Regions from separate parts of the Mesorhizobium sp. M0678 genome, predicted to be linked through region 3. Evidence: predicted binding sites of a transcription regulator. Region 3 holds the regulator's gene; each other region holds the start of a gene.
What was found. Region 3 encodes PhoB, which activates phosphate uptake and scavenging genes when phosphate is short. Its sites were predicted from a motif close to TGTCATNNANCTGTCAT; they were not measured.
Positions count from the first base shown of each region.

Region 1: the regulator PhoB is predicted to act here: its motif matches at 1,090-1,106, upstream of NKI29_RS16910 (esterase-like activity of phytase family protein).
Region 2: the regulator PhoB is predicted to act here: its motif matches at 1,195-1,211, upstream of phnF (phosphonate metabolism transcriptional regulator PhnF).
Region 4: the regulator PhoB is predicted to act here: its motif matches at 997-1,013, upstream of NKI29_RS14395 (YdcH family protein).

Region 1 covers NZ_JAMYPT010000008.1:141,965-144,163, reverse strand. The annotation lists gene NKI29_RS16910 (esterase-like activity of phytase family protein) at 1-989, opposite strand, end outside; gene NKI29_RS16905 (TIM barrel protein) at 1,237-2,199, shown strand, end outside.
Region 2 covers NZ_JAMYPT010000007.1:22,318-24,516, forward strand. The annotation lists gene NKI29_RS14695 (carbon-phosphorus lyase complex subunit) at 1-42, opposite strand, end outside; gene phnH (phosphonate C-P lyase system protein PhnH) at 44-652, opposite strand; gene phnG (phosphonate C-P lyase system protein PhnG) at 652-1,113, opposite strand; gene phnF (phosphonate metabolism transcriptional regulator PhnF) at 1,249-1,992, shown strand; gene NKI29_RS14715 (zinc-binding alcohol dehydrogenase family protein) at 2,011-2,199, opposite strand, start outside.
Region 3 covers NZ_JAMYPT010000010.1:26,626-28,824, forward strand. The annotation lists gene pstB (phosphate ABC transporter ATP-binding protein PstB) at 1-46, shown strand, start outside; gene phoU (phosphate signaling complex protein PhoU) at 79-786, shown strand; gene phoB (phosphate regulon transcriptional regulator PhoB) at 803-1,492, shown strand; gene NKI29_RS18885 (ROK family protein) at 1,502-2,199, opposite strand, start outside.
Region 4 covers NZ_JAMYPT010000006.1:306,146-308,344, forward strand. The annotation lists gene NKI29_RS14385 (IclR family transcriptional regulator) at 1-606, shown strand, start outside; gene NKI29_RS14390 (YdcH family protein) at 641-844, opposite strand; gene NKI29_RS14395 (YdcH family protein) at 1,084-1,263, shown strand; gene ispG (flavodoxin-dependent (E)-4-hydroxy-3-methylbut-2-enyl-diphosphate synthase) at 1,468-2,199, shown strand, end outside.

The DNA.
Region 1 (2,199 bases), on a different contig from region 3:
GCCACGATTTCGCTCTGCGCGGCGATCTTGGTTTTGCCCTTGGCATCGGTGAACACCGGCAGCGGCACGACATATTCATGCGCGAGCTTGAGCTGGCCGGGATCCGAGGCATCGTAGACCAGCGCGCGCGTGTTCTGACGCGTCGAGGCGGAATCGCCGCCATCCTGCCTTGGGGCCGACTGCAGCACGGCAATCAGGAACTTCCCGTCCGGCGTCAGCGCCATGCCTTCGAGGCCCTGGTTGTTCTGACGGCCGGTTTCGGGATCCTTCGGATCTGGGTCTGCCGCGCCAAGTCCCGGATTGTTGGAAGCAAAGTTTGGCGTCCCGTGACGCATCGGGACAAGCGCCGCCGGCGGCTGCGTTGCCGACATCAGACGCCCATCGGCGGAGAAGCGGTAGATGTTCGGACCGTATTCGTCCGAGATGAACATCGTGCCGTCGGGCAGCCGTGCGATCGCTTCGTTATCGAGCGCGAGCTTGCCGTTGGCTTCGGGCAGGATCGGCATGTCGTCGGTCGCGGCACGCACGCCGTTGAGCGGATCGAGGCCGGTTGCGTCGGCGCCCTTGTCGTCGGTCAAAAGCATGGTGTCGGCAAGCGTCGCCTTGAGGCCCGATTGTTCCTGGCCGGTGGCCGGCACTGCACCCGGCGCGATCGGGGCGAACTCGAGGGCGATCGTGTTGAGGCGCGGGCGGTAATCGGTGGTACCGACGACATTGTAGCCGCGGTCCGGCAACAGCCATAACGAGCCCTTGTAGCCATCGGCGCCATGCGTCCAGCCGGCAGCGTCGATCGACATGCCTGAGCCGGAGCCAAACGTCTCGCCGAACTTGTCCTTCTGGCTGGCCGGGATGCGGCCGACACCGACCATGCCCTTGTTGACGAAGCTGACGCCGCCGACGGTTGCGGCGTTTTCAGCCAAGGCCGGGGTCAAGGCGGTGAACATCGCCAGCGCGACGGCGAGGGACGCGGTTCGGTGCAGGTTTTTCATGGAAATCCTCTTTGTGACAAAGCTGCCGGGGCCCGAAAAAGCGCCGCGTCGCATCAAGGATGCCGCGAAAGCCTTCGGAGAAGCGATCTAGGACGCGAACATGATACTTGCGTGACAGTGCCGCGCTTGCTTGTCCCCCGTGGTTGCAACTGGCCTGGGTATGGCGAACTCGTCGTCGCCGAGCGAGCAATTAACAACTTTACAAATAATCGTTATTATGTAAAGTTATGACAATGAAAGGTCCCCGATGACTGCCTGTCGTTTCGCCACCCGCCTCAATTCCTTTGCCTCGCGGCCACAGTCCGAGTGGCCCGATCTTGTCGGCAAACCGTCCATGCTGCAGATGGCGGCACGTGCGGCGAAGGTTGCGGAGTTGACCGATCTCGACCTCAACTTCCCCGACCATGTCGGCGAAAAACCTACGGAAATGGCGCGCAAACTCAGCGACATCGGGCTTTCCATCAATGGTTTCGCCATGCGCTACTACTCCAATCCGGCTTTCAAGCTCGGTGCCTTCACCAATCCAGATCCTTCCGTTCGCCGCGAAGCCATCGACCTGACCAAGGCCGGCATCGACGCCATCCGCGAGGCGGGCGCCGGCCTGATGACGCTGTGGCTCGGGCAGGATGGCTTCGATTATGCTTTCCAGGCCGATTATGCGACGCTCTGGCAACACGAAATCGATGGAATTCGTGAAGTTGCGGCGCATGACCCCGATTGCCAGATCAGCCTTGAATACAAACCCAACGAGCCGCGCTCTTACAGCCTGATGCCCGATGCGGCGACGACGTTGCTGGCGATCCGCGAGATCGGCCTGCCCAATCTCGGCGTGACGCTCGATTTCGCCCATGTGCTCTACGCCGACGAGCAGCCGGCTTTCGCCGCTGCGCTGGTGGCGCGACACAGCAAGCTGCTCGGCGTGCATCTCAACGACGGCTACGCCAAGCGCGACGACGGCTTGATGGTCGGGGCCGTGCATACGCTGCAGACGATCGAGCTGCTCAGGCAGATCCGTCGAGACGGCTATGCCGGCGCCATCTACTTCGACACGTTCCCCGACATGACCGGGCTCGACCCGGTCCACGAATGCGAAGTCAACATCGCGACTGTCAAGCGCATGCTGCGCGTCGTCGATCGGCTGGAAAAGGACAATCGCCTGTCCACTGCCGTCGACCGTCAGGACGCGGTCGCCTCGCAGGCCATCATCCAG
Region 2 (2,199 bases), on a different contig from region 3:
ATTGCGAATGGCCGTCTCGCCACCCTTTACCGCAACATACATGCTACGCCTCCATCATCTTGATGCGCGTCGTGCGCGGCAGGCAGGCAATTGCGTCGAACGTGGCGAGGATGATATCGACGCCACGCGGAAAACGCTGGTTGTTCTGCTTCCATTGCTCGACGAAATGGCGCGGCATTTGCGCCGGCGCGATCGTCGCCGTCTTCTCGATGCCCGGGCCTTCGAGCAGCAGCGCAGCGCCGGAGATGAGATCGCCGACCTCGAGGATCAGCGTCGTGGAGCGATCGGGATAATCCTGGGTGCCTTGCGAAAACCCGTCGAGCGCCATCATCTCGGCCGGCGTGGCGATCAGCGCGAAATGCGCGTCGGCCGGGGTGTTGGCCAGCGGCGCGCCGGTATGGAAGCCAAGCCAGGATTTCACCGCCGACACCTGCAAAGCCGGGTCGAGCCAGAGCGGCGTGTCGTTGTCGCACAGCGCCAGCGCAACGGCGCCGGCGGTGGCCGACAGCGGCGCCGGTGGGTGGGCAAGGGCCGGCAAGGGCTGGACGCTGCCCGGCCGCGCCATCGCGTCCATCACGGCACGGAATACGGTCTGGGCATTGAATACCGGATCGGCGAAGCCGCCTTCAATGGATTGAGCGGCGATATCCATCAGTCTTCTCCGCGCACCATGGTGAAGAAATCGACCTTGGTCGCCGCCGTCTCGGCGCGGCGCTGTTCACGCGCCTTGGCCAGTGCCGCCTGCAATGGCGCAACGATCCTGATCTCGACCTCATTGCGGTGGGCCGGGTCCTGCCACAGCGCATCGGCGATTGCCGCCAGCCTTGCCTTCTGCTTGTCGCGGCCGAGCGCGTAGCAGTGGCCGACATGGCCGGACGCAAGCCGCACCGTGGCACGGGTGACCGTCGCCTCGCCGACATTGAAAGGGGCACCACCGCCGCCGATGCGGCCGCGTACCGTAACCAGGCCGGTTTCGGGGCCACGCAGAAGTTCCGCTTCGCAAGGCAGGCCGGCTTCGTCCCAGAGGCGGACGATGTCGTCGCCGGCCGATTGCGCCAGCGTCGCCATCACGGCCTTGCGCTCGGCCTGCTCTCGCGCTTCCCGTCCTCGCATGGCGGTGCTCCTCGTCTGCGTTCATTTTGTCTATTGATATAGACAACTATACAAATTATATCCATTATCTAGCGCGTGTCCATGACGGGCACGTGACACGGGCCAAAAGATCGGCGCGAGGAATTGGGGCGGGAGATGATCGGACAAGCCAACAGCATCGAGCGGCGCAGCGGTGTCGCGCTGTGGCGGCAGATCGCCGATCAGATCCTGCATTCGATTGCCGTCGGCGATTTTCCCGAAAATGCGGCGCTGCCGCCGGAGATCGCGTTGGCCGGACGCTATGGCGTCAACCGCCACACGGTGCGCAGCGCTATCGCAGCGCTGGTGCAGGAGGGCGTGCTCAGGGCGGAGCAAGGGCGCGGCACCTTCGTGCTGTCGCGCAAGCGGCTGTCTTATCCGATCGGCGCCCGCACCCGCTTTTCCGAGGGATTGCAAGGACAGGCGTCCGAGCGGCATATCACCTTGCTCGCGTCATCGATCGAGCCGGCCAACCGTCGTGTCGCAGAGGGCTTAGGCCTTGCGACGGGGGCCGATGTGATACGCCTGGAAACGCGCGGCGAAGCCGATGGAATGCCGGTGTCTCGTGCGGCCGGCTGGTTCGATGCCAGGCGCTTTGCCGGCATCGATGCCGCCATGGCGGAAACCGGTTCGATCACCGCATCGCTGGCACGTTTCGGCATCGACGACTATCTCAGGCAATCGACTGTGCTGTCGGCGCGCCATGCCGATGCCGCCGACCTTGCGGACCTCGAGCTGCAGCCCGGCGCCATCGTGCTGGTGACGGTCGCCGTCAACGTCACGCCCGACGGTCAGCCGATACAGTTTTCGGAGTCGCGCTTCCCGGCCGAGCGGATCGAGCTCAAATTGTCGGCGCTCTGAGATGCGGCAGCCCTGGCATCATCCGACTTGAATGACGGCCTTGATCAGGCCGGACTTCTCATGCGCCCAGCGGGCGAGGTCGTGCGGCGTCTCGCCAAGCGTGGTGCGGTGGGTGACCAGCTTTGTCAGCGGCAGCGCGCCGTTGCGGATCGAGGCGGCGACATGGTCGAAATCGGCACGCAGGGCGTTGCGGCTGCCGATCAGCAT
Region 3 (2,199 bases):
CCGCGAGAAGCGCACGCAGGACTACATCACTGGCCGCTTCGGCTGAGCCGTTCCGATCATGCATATGAGGACAGGACCATGGGCGAACACACAGTCGCTTCTTTCGACGAGGATCTCGAGCAGATCAGCAAGCTGATCCGCGACATGGCCGACCTCGCCGGTTCGATGGTCGGCGGGGCGACCAAGGCCCTGTTGAATTCCGACAACGTGCTGGCGCAACGCGTCGTTTCCGACGACGCCATCATGGATGCGCGTCAACGCGAACTGGACGACCGCGCCATAACCCTGATCGCCAAACGCCAGCCGATGGCCCACGATCTTCGCCATGTGGTCGGAGCGATCCGCATGGCGGGCGACCTCGAACGCATCGGCGATCTTGCCAAGAATATCGCCAAGCGCGTGAGTGCGGTCGGCCTCAGCGCCACGCCGCGGGACCTGTCGCATTCCATCGACGCGATGGCGCAGCTGGTTCTCATCCAGGTGCAGGGTGTCATCGAGGAATATGCTGCAGGCGATGCGGCCGCGTTGGCCAAGCTGCGTGCCGCCGACGAGCGCATCGACGTCAAATACACGTCCGTGTTCCGCGAGCTCTTGACCTACATGATGGAAGATCCGCGCAACATCACCGCTTGCACGCACCTGCTGTTCTGCGCCAAGAATCTGGAGCGGATCGGCGACCATGTCACCAACATCGCCGAAAATGCGTATTATGTGCTGACCGGCGAGCAATTGCCGGTCAATCGTCCGAAGCAGGACGAAACGACAATGTCCGCACCGGTGACATGATGGGGGTGCCCAGCCGATGATCGCACCACGCATAATGGTGGTGGAGGACGAGGAGCCGTTGGGTGTGCTGCTCCGCTACAATCTCGAATCCGAAGGCTACCAGGTCGAGGTGGTGACACGCGGCGACGAAGCCGAGATCCGTTTGCAGGAGAATGTGCCCGACCTTTTGGTGCTCGACTGGATGATACCAGCGGTTTCCGGCATCGAGCTCTGTCGTCGGTTGCGGGTGCGCCCCGAAACCGAGCGGCTGCCGATCATCATGCTGACCGCGCGCGGCGAGGAGAGCGACCGGGTGCGCGGTCTTTCGACCGGCGCCGACGACTATCTGGTCAAACCGTTTTCGACACCGGAATTCATGGCCAGGGTCAAGGCGCTGCTGCGGCGCGCCAAGCCGGAAGTGCTGTCCAGCGTGCTGAAGGTAGGCGACATCGTGCTCGATCGCGAATCGCACAGGGTCTATCGCAAGAAGAGCGAAATCAGGCTCGGGCCGACCGAATTCCGGCTGCTCGAGTTCATGATGCGGCATCCGGGCCGTGTCTTCTCGCGCAGCCAGTTACTCGATAATGTCTGGGGCGAGACAATCTACATCGACGAACGCACCGTCGACGTGCATGTCGGGCGGCTGCGCAAAGCCGTCAACAACGGCCGGATGCCGGATGTCATCCGCACCATCCGCGGTGCCGGCTATGCGATCAGGGAAGATTGACCCGCCTGGTCAGGCTACGTTCTTTCTGACGCTGGGCCTCATTTGCGCGCCCGGCGCGAAAATCTCCTGGTCGACGAAGCTTAACGCCCGCATCGCGCAGCCTTCGCGGATCAGCGGCAATTCGTTCGGCTCTGTATCGAAGGAGATCGAGCCTGAATGCTGGCCGCCGGCGGTCTGGGCGATTGCCTTCCGCATGGCCGGCTCGATCAGATCGAAGGCGGCGGCACTGGCGCCGACCATCGCGACCGGTGCCGGATCGATCAGCGCGAACAGCGAGCCGAGACCGAAACCCAGCGCTTCGCCGGCCTTGCGGTAGGCCTCGCGTTCCGGCCCATCTTTCTCGCGCGCCCGGGCCGCCAGTGCTCGCATGTCGGCGTCGCTGACGTCGGCGACCGGCTCGCTGTCTTCGCTCATCTGCCTGGCGTTGCGCCAGATGGCGTAGTTGCCGGCATAGGCCTCGATGCAGCCGCGCCGCCCGCAACGGCAGAGCGCGCCGCCCGGACGATGGATCATGTGGCCAAATTCGCCGCCCGAGGAATGCGTCCCGGTGAACAGTTCGCCCTTCAGCACCAGCCCCATGCCGATGCCATGCGAAAGCAGGATGGCGATGAAGTCGTCGCGATAGCGATCCGGATTGCGCCAGCGCAAAGCCACCGCCATCATGTTGCAGTCGTTCTCCACCGTTGCCGGGATGCCGAATTCGTCCT
Region 4 (2,199 bases), on a different contig from region 3:
TCGCTGGTCGACGCAGGCCTGCTGGAAATGGCCGGGGACGGCAATCGGGTCTATTTCGGAAAGAAGCTTTATCTCTACGGAATGGACTATGTGCGGGGCAACGACCTGCTTAGGCGAGGGCGCCAGGAAGTCGACCATCTGTCACGCGAGACCGGCGAGACCTCGGAGTTGTGCATGCTGCAAAGCGGCCGCTACACCATCGTCCATTCAAGCCCGGGAACGAGGCCATTCCGGATCAGCTCGGCGACGGGTCTGCAAATACCGCTCCCCTGGACAGCTTCCGGGCGACTGCTCCTCGCCGGCTTCGACAGGGCGGCGATCGAGGATATGGTCTCGGAAGACGATCTCGTGCTGCCGGACGGGCGCAGATTGCAGCTCGATGATTTCATAGACGACATCGCCGTCGCCAAGTCGGCCGGCTACTGCGTCACCTCCGGCCTTGTCGATGCCTACACGAAATGCCTGGCCGCGCCGGTCTTTTCAGCGCCGGGCAGGGTCGAGGCGACGATGTGCCTGGTGGTTCCCATCGATACCTCGACCGAAAAGACCGATGACCTGATAGAGCTGTTGCTCGAGCGCGCCGCGCGGCTTTCGATCGCGGCATAGGCCGCCTTTCCAGCAGGCCAGCGCCGGCGTCCGTTCAAGCGATAATGTCTGGAATGATCTTGTCTTCCAGCGCCATCAGCCTGTCCTTAAGGAAGAGCTTCTTTTTCTTCATGCGCTGGATCTGCAGCGGGTCGCAATTCATGGCGATCATCGCATTGATGGCGGCGTCGAAATCGGCGTGTTCCTGCTTCAGCCGGGAATATTCGAGGCGGATATCTGCCTGTTCCTGATCGGACATTTTTACCGTCTGCACGTCTGCGGCGCCCAAACTATGGGCCTGATTGGGCGGGACCGGGTCTTCTTGCACCGGCGCGCAGCCCATATCACATTTCATATTGGCGTGGAATGCTACCACGCAGCATTCGACATCGGTGCGCGATGGTGGCACACTGTCATTATGCCGTCACAGAAGCGAGCCTGCGGTGGACGTGCCATGACGGCTGCAATCCGAGGAAACCATGAAAGGGAGAACCAATCATGTCTCTTGCATCCCATCTTGATGAGCTGCAGCGGAAACACGGCGACATCGAACGGGAAATCGACGATGCGATGACCCATCCATCGGTGGACGACCTCGAAATCGTGAATCTCAAGCGGCGCAAGCTGGCGCTCAAGGACGAGATTGAAAAACTGAAGGCGAAACCGACGACGCACTGACGCCCTTCCAGGACTAGCCACGCCGCCCGGCGCGTGATTTCTTTCCGGTGGTATGTCTCTATGCTGCCGGAAACGCCTATGGATTTGCGGCAAGCTGCCGTCTTGTTGTTTCCGATTTGCTGGGCCTGCGCGCCAGTCGCCATTGACAAGCCATCTTTGCTCCTCCACCTCATGCCCGGACCTTCAAGATTAAAGGCAGCCGGCATGACCGGATATTTTTCCTCACCCTTCCCGCGCCGCAGGTCGGTCGGTGTCGATGTCGGCGGCGTGATGGTCGGCGGCGGCGCCCCAGTCGTCGTCCAGTCGATGACCAACACCGACACGGCCGATATCGACCAGACGGTCGCGCAGGTGGCGGCGCTGCATCGCGCCGGCTCCGAGATCGTGCGCATAACGGTCGACCGCGACGAAAGCGCTGCCGCTGTGCCGGCCATCCGCGAGCGACTGGAGCGGCTCGGCATCAACGTGCCGCTGGTCGGCGATTTCCATTATATCGGCCACAAGCTCCTGGCCGATCATCCGGCCTGCGCCGCGGCCTTGGCCAAGTACCGCATCAACCCCGGCAATGTCGGTTTCAAGGACAAGAAGGACCGGCAGTTCGCGGCAATCGTCGAGATGGCGATCCGATACGACAAGCCGGTGCGCATCGGCGTCAACTGGGGTTCGCTCGACCAGGAGCTGCTGACCCGGCTGATGGATGACAACCAGGCCCAAGGCTTTCCGCTGACCGCGCAGGAAGTGACGCGCGAGGCAATCGTGCAATCGGCGATCCTGTCGGCCGAAATGGCCGAAGAGATTGGCCTTGCCCGCGAGAAAATCATCCTGTCGGCCAAGGTCAGCGGCGTGCAGGATCTGATCGCCGTCTACACCGAGCTTGCCACCCGTTCCGACCATGCGCTGCACCTCGGCCTGACGGAGGCGGGCATGGGCTCGAAA